2 regions of the Leclercia sp. W6 genome follow, and region 2 is predicted to be linked to the other one. Evidence: predicted binding sites of a transcription regulator. Region 2 holds the regulator's gene; the other holds the start of a gene.
The links. The regulator CRP, encoded in region 2, controls carbon source genes, mostly activating them, when cyclic AMP is high. The targets are predictions, from matches to a motif close to ATGTGANNNNNNTCACAT.

Region 1: DVA43_RS16915 (PTS mannitol transporter subunit IICBA) is a predicted target of CRP. The motif match lies at 4,140-4,157, and genes of this name have one in related genera.

Annotation. Positions count from the first base shown of each region.
Region 1 covers NZ_CP031104.1:3,473,320-3,480,745, reverse strand. Annotated here, with positions in the region: gene DVA43_RS16930 (YibL family ribosome-associated protein) at 1-72, opposite strand, end outside; gene mtlR (mannitol operon repressor MtlR) at 132-722, opposite strand; gene mtlD (mannitol-1-phosphate 5-dehydrogenase) at 719-1,867, opposite strand; gene DVA43_RS16915 (PTS mannitol transporter subunit IICBA) at 1,978-3,885, opposite strand; gene DVA43_RS16910 (DUF3302 domain-containing protein) at 4,545-4,901, shown strand; gene DVA43_RS16905 (HlyD family secretion protein) at 4,904-6,040, shown strand; gene DVA43_RS16900 (glutathione S-transferase) at 6,134-6,742, shown strand; gene selA (L-seryl-tRNA(Sec) selenium transferase) at 6,845-7,426, shown strand, end outside.
Region 2 covers NZ_CP031104.1:4,082,963-4,090,388, forward strand. Annotated here, with positions in the region: gene DVA43_RS19905 (YccS/YhfK family putative transporter) at 1-851, opposite strand, end outside; gene crp (cAMP-activated global transcriptional regulator CRP) at 909-1,541, opposite strand; gene DVA43_RS19915 (OsmC family protein) at 1,851-2,255, shown strand; gene DVA43_RS19920 (phosphoribulokinase) at 2,346-3,215, opposite strand; gene DVA43_RS19925 (YheU family protein) at 3,246-3,464, opposite strand; gene DVA43_RS19930 (hydrolase) at 3,467-4,483, opposite strand; gene mdcA (malonate decarboxylase subunit alpha) at 4,771-6,426, shown strand; gene DVA43_RS19940 (triphosphoribosyl-dephospho-CoA synthase) at 6,426-7,283, shown strand; gene mdcC (malonate decarboxylase acyl carrier protein) at 7,293-7,426, shown strand, end outside.

The sequences.
Region 1 (7,426 bases), 610 kb from region 2:
GGCCTGCTGGTGGCGGATCAGATCCAGACGATCGCTCAGACGTTTAATTTCACTCTTTTCGACTTCTTTCATAACAAATGGCTCTAAAAACAGGGGGAATTACCACAAAGGATACACGAATGTGCGCAGGCTTACTTCTGAAACGCTTTTTTTAAGCTGATTCGGGAAATCAGCTCGGTCAGGGAGAGTACCATGGTAGAGCGAACAATCTGCTGATAACGCTGTTTCTGCATGGCGTACAGTTCAGGATCGCTGGTATCAAAATGCGGGGCCGGGGGCAGGGCGGTAACGCAATGCAGCTCACCCAGCGGGCCGAGGATCTCGTCGTCGGTAAACGAATAGTCGTTGCCGTCATGATTGAGCTCCTCGCGCAACGCCATCAGCAGTTCCGCATCTTCATACTCGTGACGGCTGATGACGCCCAGGCCATAGATCAGTTTCAGACGTACAGATAAATCGCCCAAGGGGCCGTCACCGTCGAGCAACGGTTCAACTGCGTATTTCACTGCGTAGTCGTCTTTGCGAAACACCTGAAGCACTAGGATATTCACCGCCTCGGTTAACAACTCGACGGCGGATATCAGGAAACTTCGAACGGTTTTGCCAGCATTCAGACGCTCCAGCACACGGTTTTCAAAGGCCTGGGTTTGTTCCATTATTGCCTGCATATCTGACAAACTATATTCCGGGCGCAGGATGACCTGCGCCAGTTCCTGCATCATTTGGTTGTGTTATATACGTTCACCGCCTCCACAACCACGTCGCTGTTGGCATCCAGACCGGATACCTGCGCCAGCGCGGCCTGTGGACCTTTCTCAGCAATCAACTGCGCCAGTTCCTGCGCCTGCGGATCTTCTTCGCTGCGGTAGTGCATCGCGGCGGCAATGCCTTTGACCAGGTTGGCGTGCGGCAGACCATATTCCAGGGTGCCGAGCAGCGGCTTAATCAGGCGATCGCCCGCACTCAGTTTGCGCAGCGGCTGACGGCCAACGCGCTCAACGTCATCTTTCAGATACGGGTTTTCAAAACGACCGAGGATTTTCTGAATGTATGCCGCATGCTTATCGGCATCAAAACCGTAGCGTTTAAACAGTACCGCGCCGCTCTCATCCATTGCACCTTTTACCACGGCGCGGACCTTCTCATCGAGAATGGCGTCACGAATGGTCTGATGACCGGCTAATTTACCGAGGTAGGCGGTTATAGCATGCCCGGTGTTCAGCGTGAAGAGCTTACGTTCGACAAATGCCATCAGGTTATCAGTTAATTCCATGCCAGCAATGTCAGGCAGTGGGCCTTTAAACTGGGTTTTATCGACAATCCATTCGCTGAAGGTCTCGACGGTCACTTCCAGCGGATCGTGAGTGGCAGAGGCGGACGGTGGCACAATACGGTCTACGGCGGAATCAACAAAGCCAACGTGCTCTTCAACCCAGGCTTTGTCTTCATCGGCTACCGCGGCCATCACGTGGCCTTTCAGCTGGCTGGTACCGCGCACCATGTTTTCACAGGCGATGATGTTCAGCGGGGCGTCGTTACCCTGGGCCTTACGTTTGGCCAGACCTTTCGCCACCGCTGGCGCAATGCGCTCCAGGACCACCGGACCGACGGCGGTCGTCACCAGGTCAACCCCGGCAATCAGGTCGATAACGTCGTCGCCAATGCTGCTGACCGCGTTGACGCCGGTCACGGTTTCAACCTGCTCGTTTTCGCCAACTACATGCACCTGATAGCTATGACGTGCATTCAGGGCATCAAGTACCGTCTGATTGACATCGGCGAATGTCAGCGTAATGCCTGCGTCTGCCAGCAGTTTGCCGATAAAGCCACGACCGATGTTACCTGCGCCAAAATGTAATGCTTTCATAGTATTAACCTTCATCAATGTTTTTACCCGAGAGGGCTGGGGTGAGGAACCACGCGAATTTCCCCTCACCCTAGCCCTCTCCCCAACGGGGAGAGGGAGGTTTGCTTAACTTACTTGTTCAGCAGCGCCAGAACTTCTTCTACGCTGGTGGTGTTAGCCAGACGTTCGATAACACTCTCATCGTCCAGGGCATTGGTCAGGCTGGTAATCACCTGAATGTGCTCGTTGTTACGGGCCGCGATACCAATTACCAGACGGGCGATGTCATCTTCTTCTTCACCGAAGCGCACGCCTGCCGGGTACTGACAGAACACCACGCCGGTTTTCAGAACGCGATCTTTCGCTTCAACCGTACCGTGCGGTACCGCAATGGATTCGCCCAGGTAGGTCGGGGTCAGTTTTTCACGTTCCAGCATCGCATCAACATATTCTGGCTGAACGTAGCCGCCTTTCACCAGCTGCTCACCGGCAAAGCGAATCGCTTCTTCTTTATTGCTCGCGGTACGGCCAAGGAAGATGTTCTCAGCACCCAGACGGAACAGGTGGCTGTTGCTCTCATCGAAGCTGTCCTGCAGGCTGGTACGCACTTTCACTTCGTTTTCTTCGTGACGCTGTGCCGCCACCAGGCGTTCGGTCAGGCTGGTGTACAGGCCGCTGTCGAGGAAGTTGGTCAGCGAAATGTGCTGCGCCTGCGGTACCTGGCGCATCGCACGCTCGGTCAGGTCGCGGTGGGTGATGACCAGGTCAACATCCGGCGGCAGGCTGTTAATGGCGCTGTTAGTAACGGAGATCTGAGACAGACCGGCATCCGCCACTTTCTTACGCAGTACGCCTGCACCCATGGCGCTGGAGCCCATACCGGCGTCGCAGGCAACGATGATTTTACGTACATGGCTCAGGTCGTTAGAAACATCGCCCGCAGCCAGCGGCGTTGCGCCTTTAGACTGGGCTTTCATGTCCTGCATACGACGGGTTGCCGCTTCGATATCGTCTTCTTCTTTCACTTTGCTGGTTTTCAGCAGGATAGACGCCACGATGAAGGAGACCGCCATTGCTGCAAAGATTGCCGCGAGGTTAGCGAAGTAAGCACCTTTCGGGGTCATCGCCAGTACTGCCAGGATAGAACCCGGAGAGGCTGGAGAAACCAGACCGCCACCCAGCACGCTCAGGGTGAACACACCGGTCATACCGCCGAGGATAACGGCGAGGATCAGACGTGGGTTCATCAGCACGTATGGGAAGTAAATTTCGTGGATACCGCCCAGGAAGTGGATGATTGCCGCACCGCCCGCAGACTGTTTCGCACTGCCACGACCGAAGAAGATGTACGCCAGCAGGATACCCATACCTGGACCCGGGTTCGCTTCAATCAGGAAGAAGATAGACTTGCCGAGGTCATGAGACTGCTGAATACCCAGCGGTGAGAAGATACCGTGGTTGATGGCGTTGTTAAGGAACAGGATTTTCGCCGGTTCAACAAAGATGGACGCCAGTGGCAGCATGTCGTGGGCAACCATGAAGTTAACGCCCGCCGCCAGCAGTTTGGAGAGCACTTCAACTGCCGGGCCAATGCCGAGGAACGCCAGAATCGCCAGGATCATACCGATGATGCCGGCAGAGAAGTTGTTCACCAGCATTTCGAAGCCGGATTTGATCTTGCCATCAACCCAGACGTCAAATTTCTTAATTGCCCAGCCACCCAGTGGACCGGCAATCATTGCGCCGAGGAACATCGGCATATCCGCACCGACAATAACACCCATGGTGGTGATAGCACCGACCACGCCGCCACGGTCACCGCCTACCAGACGACCACCGGTATAACCGATGAGCAGCGGCAGCAGATAGGTGATCATTGGGCCTACAAGTTTTGCCAGCGTTTCGTTAGGCAACCACCCTGTCGGAATAAATAACGCGGTGATAATACCCCACGCGATAAACGCGCCGATATTTGGCATCACCATGTTGCTGAGGAAACGACCAAAGCTTTGAACTTTGATCTTGAAATCGGATGACATAAAACACCCCTTCTTTTTGTTTACGCAGGCCTTCGGCCCGAGGTTTGTTGTGAATGCGGTGGCAGAGGTAGCCTGCACTGTTCTGATGTCGTGAAATCTGGCACTTAATTGTTTCACTGTCCAGATGGGTAAAATTTATGTGATCTAAGTCACGTAAATGTAGGGGGTGTGGTGAAGAATGACGTGATAGATATCACAAAATTGACGCGTAAAAAAAATACAATGGGCATGAAAGCGGCAATTTAGCCCCTTAAATGTGAAGCAAATCACATTTCGAAGTCGCGAGTTTGTTTCTGGAGTGTGATCAAAACCACAAAATATTTTTATGCGGATTTCTCTGGATGTGATCGCTGACAACTTCTGCTTTGGCGAACAGCGCCAGGATGTAAGTCAACAACACTTATAGCTAAAATTAAATGTTTGTAATGTGGTATGGCGAAAAGTTCTAAGCTAAAGTAAACAGGTACTGTAAATTTAAGTCTATTATTATTCAGGATATATTTTGTCACGCTTATAAACTTGCATGGAGATATAACAAAAAACCATACTCCCCGGCTCTGAAATATTAAGTTCACGATGGTGTGCTTAACAGTGAATTAATATGCTTGCTTACCATTTAATTATTTAAATGAGTTGTTGATTTATTTAGCGAGGCAAATATGTTTCTCAACTATTTTGCGCTGGGTGTGTTGATTTTCGTATTCCTGGTTCTTTTTTATGGAATCATCGCTATCCATGACATTCCATATAATATTGCCAAAAAACGCAACCATCCTCATGCCGATGCGATCCATACGGCGGGATGGATTAGCCTGTTTACGCTCCATGCCATCTGGCCGTTTCTGTGGATTTGGGCCACGCTCTACCAGCCAGAGCGCGGCTGGGGGATGCAGAACCACATTCAGCCGCCAGAACGTAGCCCCGACGTAGATGCGCTGGCGAAGCGCGTAGCCGAGCTGGAACAAAAACTGGCCGCCGTGCCGCCCGTTGCTGACAAGAATACGCCGGAGCAATAATCATGGATCTGTTGATCATATTGACCTATGTCGCGTTTGCATGGGCCATCTTTAAAATATTCCGTATCCCGGTAAACCAGTGGACGCTGGCGACCGCAACATTAGGCGGCGTATTTATCGTGGCCGGCCTTATTTTATTAATGAACTATAACCACCCCTATACGTTTACGGCGCAGAAAGCGGTAATCTCAATTCCGATTACGCCGCAGGTTACAGGGGTGGTAACTGAAGTGACCGATAAAAATAACCAGCTCATTAAAAAGGGCGAAGTGTTATTTAAAATCGATCCGGGCAGGTATAAAGCCCGCGTCGATCGTCTGCAGGCCGACCTGGTGACGGCGACACACAATATTGATGTCCTGAAAGCCCAGCTTGCGGAAGCACAATCGAATACCACCCGCGTCTCCGCCGAGCGTGACCGTCTGTTCAAAGACTATCAGCGTTATGTGAAAGGCAGCCAGGCAAAGGTAAATCCGTTCTCTGAAAGCGATATCGATAACGCGCGGCAAAACTACCTGGCGCAGGACGCCATGGTGAAAGCCTCCGTGGCGGAACAGGTGCAGATCCAGAGCCAGTTAGAGAGCATGTCTAACGGTGAGCAGTCGCAGATTGCCTCTCTGCGCGCCCAGTTGGCCGAAGCCACCTATAATCTGGACCAGACCATCATCCGGGCGCCGAGTAACGGCTACATCACCCAAGTGCTGATTCGTCCGGGAACCTATGCGGCTTCACTGCCGCTGCGTCCGGTGATGGTGTTTATCCCTGAACAGAAACGGCAGATTGTGGCGCAGTTCCGCCAGAACTCGTTGCTGCGTCTGAAACCGGGCGATGAAGCCGAAGTGGTATTCAACGCCCTGCCAGGCCAGGTCTTCTCTGGCAAGCTCACCAGCATCCTGCCGGTGGTGCCGGGCGGTTCTTACCAGGCGCAGGGCTCGCTGCAATCCCTGACGGTGGTGCCGGGTACTGACGGCGTGCTGGGCACCATTGAACTGGAGCCGAACGCCGACGTGGACGCTCTGCCTGACGGTATCTATGCCCAGGTGGCGGTTTACTCCGATCACTTCTCGCATGTTTCCGTGATGCGTAAGGTCCTGCTGCGTATGACCAGCTGGATGCACTACCTCTATCTCGACCATTAATCCCCTGAAAGGCAAGCATGCGCGACGCATCGCCTGCCTTTTTTCTTTGCCTGAGCCATACTTATGCTTTTGTTGGCGGATAAGGAGCAGGCAATGAAACTCATCGGCAGTTATACCAGTCCCTTTGTACGTAAAATCTCCATTCTCCTGCTGGAGAAAGGCATCACTTTTGAATTTGTTAATGAACAGCCCTATCAGGCTGAAAGCGGTGTCGCGCAGTACAATCCCCTGGGCAAAGTCCCGGCGCTGGTAACCGATGACGGTGAACACTGGTTCGATTCCCCCATCATTGCCAGCTATATCGAACTGCTGGATATCGCCCCGGCGATGATCCCCCGTGAACCGAAAGCGGCGCTGGCTATCCGGCAAATCGAGGCGCTGGCGGACGGGATCATGGATGCGGCGTTAGCCTCCGTGCGTGAACAGGCCCGCCCGGCGGCGCAGCAATCTGAGACCGAGCTGCTGCGCCAGCGGGAGAAAATCGCTCGCAGTCTCGATCATTGTGAGCAGCTGATCCGCGAGGGGAAAATTGCCACCGACAGCGTCAATCTGGCGACCATCGCCATTGCCTGCGCCATCGGCTACCTCAATTTCCGCCGGGTTTCACCGGGCTGGTGCGTTGATCGTCCGCTGCTGGTTAAGCTGGCGGAAACCCTCTTCCAGCGTGAAAGTTTCGCCCGTACCGAACCGCCAAAGGCTTGATGTCGTCGATAACACTTCCTTGCCGGACGCGGTACAATCGCCCTGACATTGACTCCCTCTCCCGTCGGGAGGGGGGAAAATACCTAACCGTCAGGCATATTCATGACTACTCAGCACGCTCTCTACAGCCAACTCCCCGCGACCGATCGTCTGCTTCGCGATGCCCGTCTTACTGCCATTATTGCCCGTTTTGGTCACAGCCGAACGGTGGAAACCTTGCGTCTGTTGCAGGACGAAGCCCGCGCCGGGATCCGCGCCGACAACCGCCTGCCAGCGTGGTGCGACGACTGGGCCCTGGAGACCGAAAAGCGGCTGACGCAGGATGACGAACAGGGGCTGCGGCAGGTGCTGAACCTGACGGGCACCGTGCTGCATACCAATCTGGGACGCGCGCTGCTGGCAGAGGAGGCGGTTGCCGCGGTCAGCCAGGCGATGCAGGTGCCAGTGACCCTGGAGTACGATCTCGACGGTGCCGGACGCGGCCACCGCGACCGCGCGCTGGCGGCGCTGCTGTGCCAGCTCACCGGGGCGGAAGATGCCTGCATTGTGAATAACAACGCCGCCGCAGTGCTGCTGATGCTGGCCGCGACGGCGAGCGGCAAAGAGGTGGTGGTCTCCCGCGGTGAGCTGGTAGAGATTGGCGGCGCGTTTCGCATCCCGGATGTGATGACCCAGGCCGGGTGC
Region 2 (7,426 bases):
AGAATGTCGTCAGCCAACACCCGTAGCCGGGCGGCGACGGTCTGTGCGTTCCAGCGGATCACCGCTTCGGCGTGACTGCGCTCCACCAGCTTTTGCACCTCCTGCGGATGATGCAGGCTGACGGAGATATGCTCCTGCAGATCCAGCCCCACCTGGAAGGTACGCAGCAGACGTTTGTATTCATGATTCCTGTTTGCCGCCAGCATATGCAGCTGCTGGTAGCACTGACTAATCAGGTCCACCACCTTCTGCTGGCGTGCCAGCAGCGGCGGCAGTGATTTTTCCGGGTCGGTATGCTGGGTCAGCAGGGTGTATTTCGCTTCGCAGTAATCGGCCAGCTGGCGGTAGAGCACGCTCAGGGATTCACGCAGCGGCTGCTCCCGCCACAGCCAGAACCAGAACCAGTTAAACAGACCGTACCAGAGTGTCCCCAGGGCGTAGATCAGCAGCGGCGCCCAGATCGGCATATTTCCCGCCAGACTGAGGGTAAAGATGGCCGCAATCAGCGAGGCGGGCAGCAGGCGGGCGTGCAGAGCGCTGATCTCCGCCGTGACCCCTAACGTCATCGCCAGGGCAGTCAGAATGAGGGGCAGCGGAATATCGCGCGCCAGCAGCAATTGCACGGCAAGACTACAGCCGGCAAACAAGCAGCCGCCAATCATCAGGCGTTTAAAAAAGCGTTTATGGGGCGTGTCGAGACCCGCAATGTTGCAGCAGGCGGGAACGAGAGAAAACAGAAGGCCGTATTGCAGGTAACCGAGAACTAAACCCACAGCCACAGGGAGACACAGCACCAGGGTTTGCCGCAGTGCGTAGTTAACTTCCGGGTGGTAAATGAGCCTGCGCCACATGGGTGAGAGAGACAAAAACGGCGTGTCATCGTGCGATGCCACGCCGTCTGAGCGGAATTAACGTGTTCCGTAAACCACGATGGTTTTACCGTGGGCGGAAATCAGATTCTGATCTTCCAGCATTTTCAAAATACGGCCCACTGTCTCACGGGAGCAACCGACGATCTGACCAATTTCCTGACGGGTAATTTTAATTTGCATACCGTCCGGGTGGGTCATGGCGTCTGGCTGTTTCGCCAGGTTCAGCAGCGTCTGAGCGATACGGCCCGTTACGTCCAGGAAGGCGAGGTTGCCCACTTTCTCGGAAGTAACCTGCAGACGGCGAGCCATCTGCGAAGAGAGGCGCATCAGGATATCCGGGTTAACCTGGATCAGCTGGCGGAACTTTTTATAAGAGATCTCAGCCACTTCACACGCGGTTTTCGCACGGACCCAGGCGCTACGCTCCTGACCTTCTTCAAACAGGCCCAGTTCACCGATAAAGTCTCCCTGATTCAGGTAAGAGAGGATCATCTCTTTGCCTTCTTCATCTTTGATCAGCACTGCCACTGAGCCTTTGACGATGTAATACAACGTTTCCGCTTTTTCACCCTGGTGAATCAGCGTGCTCTTCGATGGGTACTTATGAATGTGGCAATGAGACAAGAACCATTCGAGAGTCGGGTCTGTTTGCGGTTTGCCAAGCACCATGCGCTGTTATCCTCTGTTATAAGCTGGCTCCAGAGTCTGGCTCTGTACCTGTACTCTGGGGTTGCAATCGTATTCTTTCCCCTGCCTGGGGTCTGGCTGTCACACTGATTAGCAGCCTGTAATGTGTGATGTCCTCTGCATACATGTGCAACGTCAATGTATTACTGTAGCATCTCGACTGTTTTAGCATAGCTTTTGCCGCGTGTCTCCTGGTGTCTCGCTTCAGCTTGATGCAGGTCGACTTCCGTTGCCAGAATTGTTACTGGCGCGTAATCTGACAAGAAAAATGCAATCCTGGAGTGAGTTAAAATGCAAGCACGTGTGAAATGGGTTGAAGGTTTAACGTTTCTCGGTGAGTCCGCGTCGGGGCACCAGATTCTGATGGATGGCAACTCCGGTGATAAAGCACCCAGCCCGATGGAAGTGGTTCTGATGGCGGCGGGAGGATGCAGCGCTATCGACGTGGTATCGATTCTGCAAAAAGGGCGTCACGATGTGACCGACTGCGAAGTGAAACTGACCTCAGAGCGTCGGGATGAAGCGCCGCGTCTCTTCACCCATATCAACCTGCATTTCGTGGTGACCGGCAAAGCGCTGAAAGATGCTGCGGTATCCCGCGCGGTGGATCTCTCTGCGGAGAAGTACTGCTCCGTGGCGCTGATGCTGGAGAAAGCGGTCAATATTACCCATTCGTATGAAGTGATCGAGGCGTAAGTCCTGGATCAAACGCCGGGCGGCACTTCGTTTGCCCGGCCTACAGAACCTTGTAGGCCCGGTAAGCGTAGCGCCACCGGGCAACACGCCTCAATCGATCTTCTTCCCTTCCATTAACCGCTGCACCAGCGGCGTCATGATTAACTCCATCGCCAGCCCCATCTTCCCGCCCGGCACCACCAGCGTATTGATGTGTGAAATAAACGAACCCTGCAGCATCGCCAGCAGCCAGGGGTAATCGATATTGTCCAGATTGCGGAAATGGATCACCACAAAGCTCTCATCCAGCGACGGGATGCCTTTAGCGGCAAAGGGGTTAGAGGTGTCCACGGTCGGGACGCGCTGGAAGTTAATATGGGTGCGGGAAAACTGCGGCGTCAGGAAGTTGATGTAATCCTCCATGGAGCGAACCACCGAATCCATCACCGCCTCGCGGGAATGGCCGCGCTCGCTGGTATCCCGCGTCAGCTTCTGGATCCACTCCAGGTTTACAATGGGTACGACGCCCACCAGCAGATCGACATGGCGCGCCACGTCATGGTGCGGCGTAACGACCCCGCCGTGCAGACCTTCATAAAACAGCACATCCGTGGGTTCTGGCAGCGGCTGCCAGGGAGTGAAAGTGCCCGGAACCTGGTTCCAGGGTACCGCCTCGTCATAGGTATGCAGGTATTTGCGCGACTGGCCAGTGCCGCTTCGACCGTACTCTGCAAAGGTCTGCTCCAGCAGGCCAAAGTCGTTAGCATCGGGGCCAAAGTAGCTGATATGTTTGCCTAAATCACGGGCCTTGCGGATGGCCATATCCATCTCAGGGCGGGTGTAGCGGTGAAAGCTGTCGCCTTCCACTTCCGCGGCACGCAGATGCAGTTGCGAGAAGATCTTACGAAAGGCGAGGCTGGTGGTGGTGGTACCCGCACCACTCGATCCTGTGACGGCGATAACCGGATGTCTGGCGGACATAGCAACTCCCTGAGTGGAAAGATGTCGCGGTTAACCGCGAAATTGATTGCGAGGCATGATGTTGACGGTTTCGTGCAGCTCGGACCATACGACCAGCACCTCACCGCTTTGCAGCTGGCGCCTGACGTCAGCGACCTTCTGCTCAAGCGAACGTTCCTCTTCACCATAATCGGTGCCTTCGCGTAACACAAAACTTTCAATCAGATTATCCAGCGTTTCGGGAGCCAGATCTTGCCAGGGAATAATCATGTTTATTTTTCCAGATAGGGGGTCAGCCAGTCCGGGATACGTGTCTCCAGCCACATCTGTGGTCGGCGCAGCGTTCCGCTGATAAAGCCCACGTGTCCGCCATGTTCGGTCAGCTGATACTGTACGTTTGCCGGTAAATGTTCCGGCGCCGGAATCGAATGATGATCCATAAACGGATCGTCTTTCGCATGAATGATCAGCGTAGGCCGGGTGATTTGATTCAGCAATGGCATGGCGCTGCACTGACGATAGTAGTCAATCGCATCGGCAAAACCGTGAATTTTCGCGGTGATCAGATCGTCAAATTCACGAATGCGCCGCATGCGCTTGAGCTGCTCGAGGTTTATCGGCAGCGAGCCCGGATAGGCCTTCAGTTTACGTGAGGCGTTGCCTTTCAGCAGGTTAAGCAGGTAGCGCTGATACACGCGCGAAAAGCCCTTATCCATATGATAGCTGCACTGTTCCAGCATAAACGGGGCAGAGACGATGACGGCGGCATCCAGCGGGATCGTGTCCCCCTCTTTCGCCAGCAGGCAGGCGAGCATGTTTCCCCCCAGCGAATAGCCCACCGCAGCGGTGGGGGCCGGGCCGTGAGTCTCCGCCAGCCAGCGCAGGAACCAGGTGCCATCTTCTGTTTCGCCGGAGTGATAGATGCGTTTCTGGCGATTGGGTTCGCCGCTACAGCCTCTGAAATGCATCACCACGCCCAGCCAGCCGCGCGCTTTTGCCGCCTGAATCAGGCCGTGAGCATAGGGGCTGTGCAGGCTGCCCTCCAGACCATGAAAGACCACCAGCCGGGGTTTGTGCTGTGCCTTAGAGGGATCTTCACTCCATGCCAGATCCACAAAGTCATCATCCGGCAGGTCGAGTCGCTGCCAGACGGGAGTAAAAAGCACTTTACGGCGGATGAGACGCGGCAGCATGGTTTGCAGATGGCGGTTCGACAGGCCCCGCATAGGGACAAAGGTCGCGCTCTCGTCGGGCGTAAAGTTAAATTCAGATGGGATTGTCTGCGTCATAACGGTGTGATGTTAATTCTTCTCAATCGTTCACTATACCTTCCGAATCGGCTCCTGTTTATAAAAAGCCACGCGATTGCGCGAACGCCTCTCCTCACAGCGCCCTTTTTTGGCCCGTAGCCTGTTGTTTAACAACGTCAAATGATCCCGATCACAATTAATTGCCTTCTTTATTACTCTCAGGCTAACGATTCTGTTCCAGGCTTAATTGATGCCTTTATCACCAGGGTGCAGACTTAACTCAACGTTAAGCAAATCTAAAGATGTGCTGAATCAGGAGGTTAACAATGTTATCAGGGCAAACGCCAGCCCGGAACTGGAATACGCGTCGCACTGAAAAAGCGCGCCGCCTGGCTTCCGTCCCGGTGCAGGGCAAGGTACTGCCAACAGGCGACCTCGTCGCTATGCTGGAAAAACTGATCGCCCCAGGCGACAAAGTCGTACTGGAAGGCAATAACCAGAAGCAGGCGGATTTCCTTTCCCGCTCGCTGGCCGAGGTGAACCCTCAGGTCGTTCACGATCTGCATATGATTATGCCGAGCGTGGGCCGCAGCGAACACCTGGATATCTTTGAAAAAGGCATCGCCCGCAAGCTCGACTTCTCCTTCTCCGGTACCCAGAGCCTGCGTATTTCGCAGCTGCTGGAGGATGGCCAGCTGGAGATCGGTGCGATCCATACCTACATCGAACTCTACTCCCGCCTCTATGTCGATCTGTCGCCGAACGTGGCGCTGATTGCCGGGTTTAAAGCGGACCGTAAAGGTAACCTCTATACCGGTGCCAGCACCGAGGACACCCCGGCGCTGGTAGAAGCTGCTGCCTTCCACGACGGCATCGTCATCGCCCAGGTGAACGAACTGGTGGACGACGAGTGTGACCTGCCGCGCGTGGATATCCCCGGCTCCTGGATTGATTTCGTGGTCGTCGCCGACAAGCCGTTCTTCATTGAACCGCTCTTCACCCGCGACCCGCGCCTGATCAAACAGGAACATATCCTGATGGCGATGATGGCCATCAAGGGCATTTATGCGGAACACCAGGTGCAGTCCCTGAACCACGGGATTGGCTTCAACACCGCGGCGATTGAGCTGCTGCTGCCTACCTACGGCGAACAGCTCGGACTCAAAGGCAAAATCTGTAAACACTGGACCCTGAACCCGCATCCGACGCTGATCCCGGCGATTGAGAGCGGCTGGGTGGAGAGCGTGCACTGCTTCGGCGGTGAGCTGGGGATGGAAGAGTACATTCGTGCCCGTCCGGATATCTTCTTTACCGGTGCCGATGGCTCCATGCGCTCTAACCGCGCCTTCTGTCAGCTGGCAGGCCAGTACGCGGTCGATATGTTTATCGGCTCAACCCTGCAGGTGGATGGTTACGCCAACTCCTCTACCGTGACCCGCGGCCGTCTTTCCGGCTTCGGCGGCGCGCCTAACATGGGCCATGACCCGCACGGTCGTCGTCATGCCACCCCGGCCTGGCTGAACATGATCACCGAGCCCGACCCGATGCAGCGCGGTAAGAAACTGGTCGTGCAGATGGTCGAAACCTTCCAGGCGGGCGTGAAGCCGACCTTCGTCGAAAAACTCGATGCGGTTGATGTGGCGAAAGCCTCCGGTATGCCGCTGGCACCGGTCATGATCTACGGCGATGACGTCACCCACGTGCTGACGGAAGAGGGGATTGCTTACCTCTACCGGGCGAAAGATCTGGAAGAGCGTCGCGCCATGGTCGCTGCGGTCGCAGGTATCACCGATATCGGCCTGGGTGTGGACGCTAAACGCGTCGCCGAGCTGCGCCAGAGCGGCAAAGTGCTCTACCCGGAAGATATGGGCATTCGCCGCACCGACGCCACCCGCTCGCTGCTGGCGGCGGGCAGCGTCTCTGACCTGGTTGAATGGTCCGGCGGTCTCTACAACCCACCTGCGAAATTCCGGAGCTGGTAATGAAACTTCTGCCCCGGATCCAGGTTGAAGGCGGTGCCGAATGGCTGGCGCGAACCGCCACGCAGTGTCTGATTGACGAAGCGCGACTTAGCCCGAAACCCGGTCTGGTGGACAGTCGGGGGAACGGCGCGCACCACGATCTCTCGCTCGCGCTGATGGAGCGCTCGGCGCACAGCCTGACCCCTACGTTTCAGGCGCTGGCGCTGCAAAGCTGGCAGCGTCCGGCCGATATCGCGCTACGGCAGACCGTGGGTCGGCTGGGGCGCGAAGGCGAGCAGCAGATGATGGCTGCCACCGGCGGGGTGAATACCCACCGTGGCGCTATCTGGGCGCTGGGATTGTTAGTCAGCGCCGTGGCGATGCATGGCGGCAGCGCAACAGCGCAGTCGGTTGCCGACACCGCCGCGCAGCTGGCGAAATTGCCGGATGACGCCGCGCCGAAAGTGTTCAGCAAAGGGCTGCGCGCCACCCACCGTTATCGGGTGCCGGGCGCGCGCGAAGAGGCGCAGCAGGCGTTTCCGCACATTATGCAGCGGGCGTTGCCGCAGCTTCGCCTGAGCCGTCTTAACGGCAGTAGCGAAGCCCATGCCCGGCTCGATGCGCTGATGGCGATCATGACCTCATTAACCGATACCTGCGTGCTTTCCCGCGCCGGAATGGAGGGGTTAGACGCCATGCAGCACGGGGCCCGGGCGGTATTAGCCGCCGGCGGCACCGCACAGCCTGAGGGGCAACGTGCGCTCGCGTTATTAGACAAACAGATGCTCTTGCTCAATGCCTCACCGGGCGGCGCGGCCGACCTGCTGGCCGCCACGCTGTTCCTTGACCGCATAGAGACGCCTTATTTAGCGAATTAAGAGGATGTTATGGAAAAAATCACATTAACACTGCCCGCCAGCCGTGCCCTGAACGGCAAAGCGCTGGCAGGCGTTGTGGGCTCCGGGGATATGGAGGTGTTATTTACCGCCGACCAGGGCCAGACATTAACAGTCGAGATCAC